Regions from separate parts of the Vibrio diazotrophicus genome, predicted to be linked through region 1. Evidence: predicted binding sites of a transcription regulator. Region 1 holds the regulator's gene; each other region holds the start of a gene.
The links. The regulator PurR, encoded in region 1, represses purine synthesis genes. The targets are predictions, from matches to a motif close to TNANGNAAACGTTTNCNTNA.

Region 1 (3,275 bases):
AAACCAAAAGCCAAACAAAGCGGCTCCGAGTAGAGTGACAACCGCTGCGCCGGGAATGGAAAAGGCGGTAATAACCACATAAGCAACAAAATATATCAGCGCTGAGTAGAGAAGGTTTTGCTCAATGTAGTGAGAAAGGTTTGCTTGTTGAGCTTTTGCATTCTCAAGAGTTAGATATTGGCTAAATTCAATACCGAGAAAAACAACCACAGCGACTAAAACTAAACCCAGTATCAGTTTACGACTCATTAATTACTCCAAAATAGTCGGCTCATTATTATTAAATGTCCTTCATCTATGGTTAATAAGAAAGGGAAAGTCGATTTTTAATTTCAATCTGGGTTCACTTTTCTTAAATACAGAAAGCTGCTGAAAAACAAAAAGCACTCGTAAAGAGTGCTTTTAAACTTAAGGTAAGTTTTTAACTTAAAGCTTCTGCATTAACTCGTCACGACGAGATTGAGGAATCACCGACCAGTGTTTACCTTCAATTGCACCTTCTAATGCCCAAAGTAACTCTAAACCAACAGTTGTGTTGTGAGTCTCTTGTACCGCTCTGAACGCGGCGAGTGCACCTTTTTGTTGAAGCATATCAACAGAATCGATGCCTGCTTTTTTCAGCATACGCTCTGTAGCCAGACGCATGTTAGGCAGATCTTTAAGGCGATCGGGTTTCGCTTTCGCTTGAGTTTCACGTTCTTGCTTTGCTGCTTCTAAAGCCTGTTTCGCCTCTTCAATAATCTGCTCTGGGGTTTCCCAAGCATTTTCAGGTAAAGCGAAATATTTTGTAACAACAGGGAAACCACGTTTCTTATAAACGTAAGGTTCATATCCTTGTTGCTGGAAATTTTTTGAGGAGTGATCATCTGCGCGAATGTGCAGTCGGTCGTTAACCACTAGAGCGAACATCGCGTCGTCGATGAAAATGCCGAACCCTCCGAACATAGAACGTGATTTCACACATCCTAGCTGCTCAAAAAGCCGCATTGAGTCTTTTAGTACTGGTTTATCCATGCTGTTAGTCTCGGTGTATTAACTAATACGCCACCAAATTCAGGTCCGAGAGAATAGCAAAAAAATACATGAAGTATGTCAATCAATAGTCAACTCATGTATAGATTTTTGCCATCGGCAACCCCGCTACCTACCAGTGATGAATGAACATCGTTTGGTTTAGGCCGGAGGCTTTGCGTCCCATCCTTTCAAATGGTTTGCCCTGTGCGTGACACTAGACTGAAAATAATAATCAAAAACTTGAATTAGCATCACATTTATGTGCGCTAAATGTGATTTTAGTTCAGAAAGTGAACTTTATGTTTACTGTTTTTATTACAATCGAAAAATTTTGCGAGAGACTTCTCGCAAGCCCTAGGAAGTTCTAGGGCTCTATTAAGTGTAACTTATTCTTTTGTGAGATCTTTTACTGTATCGCGTTCTACGATTTCTGGATGCATTTCAAAGATACGGCGTTCGTGTTCTTTGTCTTTAATGCGTTCTAGCAGGATTTCGAAAGCGTTTTTACCCACACGACGTTTCGGTTGGTGGATAGTTGTCAGTGGTGGTGAGAAGTACTCAGCCAATTCAATGTTGTCGTAACCAATGACAGAAATATCGTCAGGTACACGAACACCTTTCTGTTGCAGACGCGACATTAGACCCAGCGCCATGGTGTCGTTAAAACAGAACACTGCGGTTGGCATTTTATCCATTGCGATGATCTTATCGGCTGCTAAAACGGCAGTGTCGCACTCAAAGTTGCCTTCTAGAATCCAGTTATCATTTACTTCTAGATTGGCTTCGCCCATCGCGCGACGGAAACCAGCGATTCGTTCCTGGCAAGCCAGTTTGTTTAAATGGCCGCTGAGGCAAGCGATGTCTTTGTGTCCTCTGTCGATAAGGTACTTAGTTGCTAAGTAGCCACCTAGTTCAGAGTTGTCGATAATCTTGTCGGCTTTAGACGCTTCTGGACCCCAGTCCATAATAACTTTTGGAATGTCAGCATGTGCATTAAGCATTTCTGATAGTTCAGGAGTGAAGTCAGAACACATCACCAGAATACCATCGACACGTTTTTCAGCCAGCATTCGAATGTAGTCTCTTTGCTTCTCGTAAATACCACCCGTGTTACACAGAATTAGCGTATAACCTTGTCGGTAACAGTAGCTTTCTACGCCGTCGATAACTTCAGAGAAGAATAGGTTGGTGGATTGAGTAACCAACATACCGATAGTACGTGTTGTATTGCATTTCAAGCTACGTGCTACCGCACTTGGTGCGTAGTTTAGCTCTTTTACTGCTTCAAGAACTTTCTCTTGAGTTGCTTCTGCTACAAAGCGAGTTTTATTAATAACGTGTGATACGGTTGTGGTTGATACGCCTGCTAAGCGAGCAACGTCTTTAATCGTAGCCATAGATTTGTCCTGTTTTGACTGCTGATTTTAGCTAAATTTTATTAGGTCAAACAAACCCGATTACTGGCCGGATTCAGCAGCGGCGAAGTTGAAAAGCTTCTAGCCTAAAGTCACTAAAACACAAAAACCGCTTTGAAACAGCGGTTTGCGTTTTAAATAATGATTAATCATATTTTTGCTGTTGAGTTTAAACCGCAAACGGTTAGCTCGCAACGACAAATCATAAGCGCAAACTCAACGGTAGTCACAATTCATTGCCTAAAATGAGCTGTCGGCGAGAATCAGTCGCCAGTAAGGTAATGTAAATCAAGTTGTAGAAAAGCAACTAATAATACGGAGATTGAAGAATAAAACCCTAATTTGTCCACACTTGAGCAATGAAGAGAAAATTCTGGCACCCAGCTCAGTAAATGATTACGGATATAGTCTGCTTGAAACTGAAGTGCTTTCTCCATATGCGGCTCTTTTTCCAGTTCATTCGAACGGATAATTAGGTGGCCAAGAAAATCCAACTCGATAGAAAGATGATCATAAGACTCATCTGCCTGTTTCTGTACATGAACGCCATTTTGTTCCATCAGATCCGCAATCGCTTGTGCTGGGGATATATCAACAAGCTTAGATTTATCAAAATAGAGTGAAGCATAGGGTAGTGCAGAATTTTCATCACATTTTGAAAATAGATGATCAAAGCTGTTGGCTATTTGAATTTGAGCATCCTGTTGCTTGAGGAGCCGGTCGAGGACAGAAATGAACGTTTGGCTAGGTTCTGCTAAATGCGCATTCTCACCAAGACCTGCTAAGAAGCTATGAATCTCTGGGGAATCATAACGTGCTAACTCTTGTGTAGTGAGCTCATGAGTA
Region 2 (3,275 bases), 1.2 Mb from region 1:
TTGTAGAGTAAGAGCGGATGCACATATCTATTTATGGGTTCCGAAGAAAAAAATCAAGTGTTTATTTTTGAATTGATGCAGGGTTATCGCTTGTCGATTCTTCTTGCTCAGAATCTAAGCTCTCTTCATCGTTTTGCGAATCATCAATAGACTCATCAAGGGTACTTTCATCACTTTCATCCTCTTCCGGTAAATGAATCACCGTGATGTCATCGGTGCCAGATTCGACGCTAACCACTTTCTGTTGCTCTAAATGGCCAATGATACTTTGATAGTAACGACGTATGTTCTCAACATAGTTTCTCGCTTCATCACCACGTGCATAACCATAGATGGTCTTCGAGAAATATTTCTTCTGACGTAACAAAGGTAGTCTGTCTTTTACTTCTGCCCAAGTATCCGGATCACTGCCCTGAAGTTTGGTGAGTCGACGAGCATCCATCATGTGACCGTAACCGACGTTATAGGAAGCAAGGGCAAACCAGATTTTTTCGTGATCAGAAATGGAATCTGGAACTCGCGCCACCATTCTTCGTAGGTACTCGACACCACCTCTAACCGATTGTTCTGGGTCAAGGCGGTTGGAGACATCAACACTTTTCGCAGTTGGTAGCGTCAGCATCATCATGCCACGTACACCGGTTGGCGATTTAGCTCTAGGGTTCCAGTGAGATTCCTGATAAGCCAGTGCCGCAATCAAGCGCCAGTCAAATTCATCCGAATATTTCTGGAATAGTGGTGCCCATTTAGGCAGTCGGTTATCAAGTGCTCGAATAAATGCACGCGTATCTACATAGTCGAAAGTGCCAATGTGACCGATGTACTTTTCTTCTAATGATGCGAGCGATCCTGATTGTTTTAGTTCACCAAAGAACTCAATCATCATGGCATACAGGCTTTCGTCTTGTGAACGACGCATAAACCAAGAGATAGGTTGGTCTTCTGTCACTTCAAAGGCAGACGCGAGGTCAGGATAAATACGTTGAGAAAGTGAAACTTCTACCGAATCTGCCATAGTAAACAGCAATGAACCTTCAGAAACGCTTTTGAGCAGATCGTTGACGTCTGAGTTGGTATCAATATGGAAATCAAAATCAGGGTAATCTTTCTTTAGTCCGTTGAGCGTTGTTTCAAAGTGAGAATCATCAACCACACTGAAAATAGATTGACCGTCATTTTGATCTTCAAGCTCTTGTTGCTTATTGACAAGCTGCTGAATATTACGCGGACGCCATTGGCCTTTTTTATACACCACTTGTTGAGATACGTAGTAGTAAGCAGGGCCGGCGCGGTAGTCTTTCAGGCGTTCTTCCGATTGACTAAGACCTGCAGCGATGATATCGATCTCGCCGTTTTTGAGAGCAGGAAACAGACTTGAGAGGCGATAAGCGGGCTTCATCTCAAGTTTGACATTCAGTTGTGCTGCAAATTCTCTGGCTAATTCATAATCCAACCCAGAAGGGCCATCTGGACCGATGTAGTAAGAGAGTTGGTTGTTTAATGTACCCACACGCAAGATGCCGCGTTCACGGATCTGGTCAAGTTCACTTTTCGGTTCGGAATCTATTTGGCAACCACTTACGAGAAGAGTCATTAAAAATAGAGTGAAGCCACGGCTGAGTGAATGATAAAAAAGCTTTGTCATTAATTTGAGATCTCTTACATCAATTAGTGCCTTTATATCAAAGGCTGCTCGTATGGCAAAGTGATAGCTTGTTACTAAGCTTGTTGTGTCTGAAAATTGTTCAAACAGGGTGAAATTCAAAATTAATGAAAAAAATGACGCAAACGGTTGCTTTTGGTGTTACGTCACAAAAAAAAATCCTCTATAATGCGCTCGCATCAAAGAGATGAAATCGGCATAAGTTCCAATTAATTAGTTTAACATACTGATAATTAGATGAATTTATACCAATTACACCTCAATCAATGGATATAGAGACCTTTGCACATGAGAATTTTGCGTGGTTCCCCAGCTCTTTCTGAGTTTCGTGTCAATAAACTACTCGAGACGTGTCGTGAACAAAACTTACCTGTGACGGGTATCTATGCAGAGTTCATGCACTTTGCTGATCTCAAGGCAGATTTAGACGACAGTGAAATCGAAAAACTTGAGAAGTTATTGACTTACGGTCCAACAATTCAAGAACACGAGCCACAAGGTTTGCTACTTCTTGTTACTCCTCGCCCGGGTACAATTTCTCCTTGGTCTTCTAAGGCAACAGATATCGCTAACAACTGTGGCTTGGCAAATGTTAAGCGACTAGAGCGCGGTACGGCTTACTACATTGAGTCTGAAGGTGAACTTTCAGCTGACCAAATCGCTAGCATCAACGCTTTAATTCATGACCGCATGATGGAAGTGGTTTTTACTGAACAAGAGCAAGCTGCTGCACTATTCAAATCTGCAGAACCAGCGCCTGTTGCTTACGTTGATCTACTTTCAGGTGGCCGTAAAGCGCTTGAAGAAGCAAACGTTACTCTTGGTCTGGCTCTTGCTGAAGATGAGATCGACTACTTACTTGAAAGCTTTGTGACTAAGCTTGAGCGTAACCCAACTGACATCGAATTAATGATGTTTGCACAAGCAAACTCAGAGCACTGTCGCCATAAGATCTTCAATGCAGATTGGACAATCGACGGCGTGAAGCAAGACAAATCGCTGTTCAAGATGATCAAGAACACAATGGAGATGACTCCAGATTACGTTCTGTCTGCTTACAAAGATAACGCTGCGGTAATGGAAGGCTCTGAAGTTGGTCGTTTCTTCCCGAACCCAGAGACTCGTCAATACGGCTACAGCCACGAAAAAGCACACATTCTGATGAAGGTGGAAACACACAACCACCCAACGGCTATTTCTCCATGGCCAGGTGCTTCTACAGGTTCTGGCGGTGAGATCCGTGATGAAGGCGCAACCGGTATCGGCGGTAAACCGAAAGCTGGCTTAGTTGGTTTTACAACCTCTAACCTTCGTATTCCAAACTTTGTACAGCCTTGGGAAACGGATTTTGGTAAGCCAGGTCGTATCGTTAACGCTCTGGATATCATGCTTGAAGGTCCTTTAGGCGGCGCAGCATTTAACAACGAATTTGGTCGTCCTAACCTTTTAGGCTACTTCCGTACCTACGAAGAGAAAGTGACTTCTCACGCGGGTGAAGAGATCCGTGGTTACCACAAACCAATTATGATTGCTGGTGGTTTAGGTAACATCCGTGATGAACACGTACAGAAGAAAGAAATTCCAGTAGGTGCAAGCTTAATCGTGCTTGGTG
Region 3 (3,275 bases), 1.3 Mb from region 1:
ATTGCGCAGTATCTTTTCCGGTGACAGCAACTGAAGCTGATGTTTCTGTTTATCGAGATGTTGTTGTGTTTTGTTGATTTGAGCTTGAATCGCACGCTCTAAACGCATGCTGTATTCATCTAACTGTTGCTGCTGGCGTTGTAAACGATTGGCTGGATGCTGTCGGTCTAAACGATGTTGCAGCTGTTTCAACTCCACTTTCTGCTGAGCAAAATAGTGGCGCATAGCGCTGGCTATCTTGTGACGATAGGTTTGAAACGCTTGCTTCTTATGCGTGTTGTCTCTACTGACCAGTTCAGCAGCCGCTGATGGTGTTGGTGCTCGAACATCGGCGACGAAATCGGCAATAGTGACATCAATTTCATGTCCAACTGCACTGATAATCGGGATCTGACTGGCTGCAATAGTACGGGCAACGATTTCGTTGTTAAAGCACCATAAATCTTCCAATGAGCCACCGCCACGACCTACGATCAACACATCGCATTCCGCTCGGGAGTTCGCACACCCAATCGCTTGAGCTATTTGAATCGCAGCCTCTTCTCCCTGAACCAGAGTAGGGTAGATGATCACAGGTAAACTCGGATCTCGGCGTTTAAGTACTTGAAGAATGTCGTGCAGAGCAGCACCGGTTTTCGATGTGATGACACCCACGCATCTTGGATGTTCAGGAAGGCTTTGCTTTAAGGTATGAGCGAACAAGCCTTCAGAAGCCAACTTCATTTTTAGTTGGTCGAATTCCTGTTGTAAGCGGCCATCACCTTCAGGCTGCATACTTTCAATGATGATTTGATAATCACCACGCGGTTCATACAGGGATAATCGTGCTTTCACCAATACTTGCTGACCATTCTTCGGCTTAAAGTTCACAAAGCGATTACTGCCTTTGAACATGGCGCATTTTACTTGGGCACGAGAGTCTTTAAGCGTGAGATACCAGTGACCAGAAACAGGAGCTGAGAAATTGGAAATTTCACCAATTAACCAAACGATGCCCATTTCATTTTCTAGTAATAATCGGACTTCAGCATTAAGACGAGAAACGGTGTAGATGTTTGGATTGGTATTGGAAGGCACTAATTTTTCAACCAGACGTGAGTATGGAAATTAGCGGCAATATAATACATAGCAAGGGGCGGAATGCAAATTAAAATGAAAAAAATGTGTAGCCAAGCGATTGCGTCGGGCGTATAATCCGTCCGCAATATCTAATCCAAATGTAAATTTTCGGGATGGTTAAACATTCTATACGAAAAGGGCATTTGGATTGTTTTTATATTTACCCTCTAAATTGTGAGATATTGCAAATGCTTAGAATTGCCAAAGAAGCGCTGACATTCGACGATGTTCTACTCGTACCAGCACACTCCACCGTTCTCCCAAACACTGCCGATCTACATACGCAGCTAACTAAAAATATTACTCTAAATATTCCAATGATTTCTGCGTCTATGGACACAGTGACAGAGGCTCGTTTAGCTATCGCTCTTGCACAAGAAGGCGGTATTGGCTTTATTCATAAGAATATGTCAATCGAGCAGCAAGCAGCTGAAGTTCGTAAAGTTAAGAAATTCGAAGCTGGTGTTGTTGTTGACCCTGTCACAGTAAACCCAGAAGCGACGATTGCAGATGTTATTGAACTGACAGAAAAGCACGGCTTCGCTGGCTTCCCAGTGGTAACGGATAACAACGAACTTGTTGGTATCATTACTGGCCGTGATGTTCGTTTTGTTACTGATTTAACAAAAGAAGTTGGTTCTGTAATGACACCTAAAGAGCGTCTTGCAGCAGTGAAAGAAGGCGCAACCCGCGCTGAAGTTCAAGAAAAAATGCACGAAGCTCGTGTTGAGAAAGTACTGGTTGTGAACGATGAGTTCCAGCTAACCGGTATGATCACCGCAAAAGATTTCCATAAAGCAGAACGTAAACCAAACGCATGTAAAGATGCTCGTGGTCGCCTACGTGTAGGTGCTGCAGTTGGTGCTGGCGCTGGTAACGAAGAGCGCGTAGCAGCTCTTGTTGAAGCGGGTGTTGACGTTCTACTTATCGACTCTTCACACGGCCACTCTGAAGGTGTTCTAAACCGCATTCGTGAAACTCGCGCAGCTTACCCAGATTTAGACATCATTGGTGGTAACGTAGCGACTGGTGCTGGAGCTAAAGCACTTATCGATGCTGGTGTTAGTGCTGTGAAAGTGGGTATCGGCCCCGGTTCTATCTGTACTACTCGTATCGTAACGGGCGTAGGTGTTCCTCAAATTACAGCAATTTCAGATGCTGCTGCAGTAGCAAATGAATACGGCATTCCAGTTATTGCTGATGGTGGTATCCGTTTCTCTGGTGACATCTGTAAAGCAATCGCGGCTGGCGCATCTTGTGTAATGGTTGGTTCAATGTTCGCTGGTACTGAAGAAGCACCGGGTGAAATCATTCTATACAATGGTCGTTCTTACAAGTCATACCGCGGTATGGGTTCTTTGGGCGCTATGTCTCAAGGTTCTTCAGATCGTTACTTCCAGTCTGATAACGCTGCTGACAAGCTCGTTCCTGAAGGTATCGAAGGCCGTATCGCATACAAAGGTCGTCTGAAAGAGATCGTTCATCAACAGATGGGTGGTTTACGTTCAAGCATGGGTCTAACTGGTTCAGCTACTATTGAAGACATGCGTACTAAAGCAGAATTCGTACGAATTTCTGGTGCTGGTATGGCAGAGTCTCATGTACACGACGTTCAAATCACTAAAGAAGCACCAAACTATCGTATGGGTTAAGAGCCGCGTCTAGATTAATAGACGGTTTAGCTCAATAAACGTTTGATCGTAACGGCGAGTTTCTTAGCGGAATATGTACCTTACGTAAACGTTTGCTTTTTTACTTGATGACTTATAGAGAGGCGAGTAGACTCGCCTCCGATTCTCCATTTAGCTGATAAGATTGCTCAATATGACAAAGAACATTCATGATCAACGAATTCTGATCCTAGACTTCGGTTCTCAATACACTCAACTTGTCGCGCGTCGCGTACGTGAAATCGGTGTTTACTGTGAACTGTGGAGCTGGGACGTAGAAGAAGCGGACATTCGCGAATTCAACCCTGATGGCATTATCCTTTCTGGTGGTCCAGAAAGTGTAACTGAACAAAACTCTCCTCGCGCACCTCAATATGTATTTGATTCTGGCGTTCCAGTTCTGGGTGTATGTTACGGCATGCAAACCATGGCAGAACAGCTAGGCGGTCGCGTAGCAAGTTCAGAAGAACGTGAGTTCGGTTACGC

Region 2: purL (phosphoribosylformylglycinamidine synthase) is a predicted target of PurR. The motif match lies at 1,781-1,800, and genes of this name have one in related genera.
Region 3: guaB (IMP dehydrogenase) is a predicted target of PurR. The motif match lies at 1,166-1,185, and genes of this name have one in related genera.

What each region holds. Positions count from the first base shown of each region.
Region 1 is NZ_CP151842.1:2,029,129-2,032,403, reverse strand. Features, by position in the region: gene AAGA51_RS09265 (TVP38/TMEM64 family protein) at 1-249, opposite strand, end outside; gene AAGA51_RS09260 (TfoX/Sxy family DNA transformation protein) at 427-1,014, opposite strand; cyclic di-GMP riboswitch class I at 1,128-1,226, opposite strand; gene purR (HTH-type transcriptional repressor PurR) at 1,401-2,411, opposite strand; gene torD (molecular chaperone TorD) at 2,693-3,275, opposite strand, start outside.
Region 2 is NZ_CP151842.1:807,746-811,020, forward strand. Features, by position in the region: gene mltF (membrane-bound lytic murein transglycosylase MltF) at 62-1,645, opposite strand; gene purL (phosphoribosylformylglycinamidine synthase) at 1,952-3,275, shown strand, end outside.
Region 3 is NZ_CP151842.1:730,953-734,227, forward strand. Features, by position in the region: gene xseA (exodeoxyribonuclease VII large subunit) at 1-1,077, opposite strand, end outside; gene guaB (IMP dehydrogenase) at 1,308-2,771, shown strand; gene guaA (glutamine-hydrolyzing GMP synthase) at 2,944-3,275, shown strand, end outside.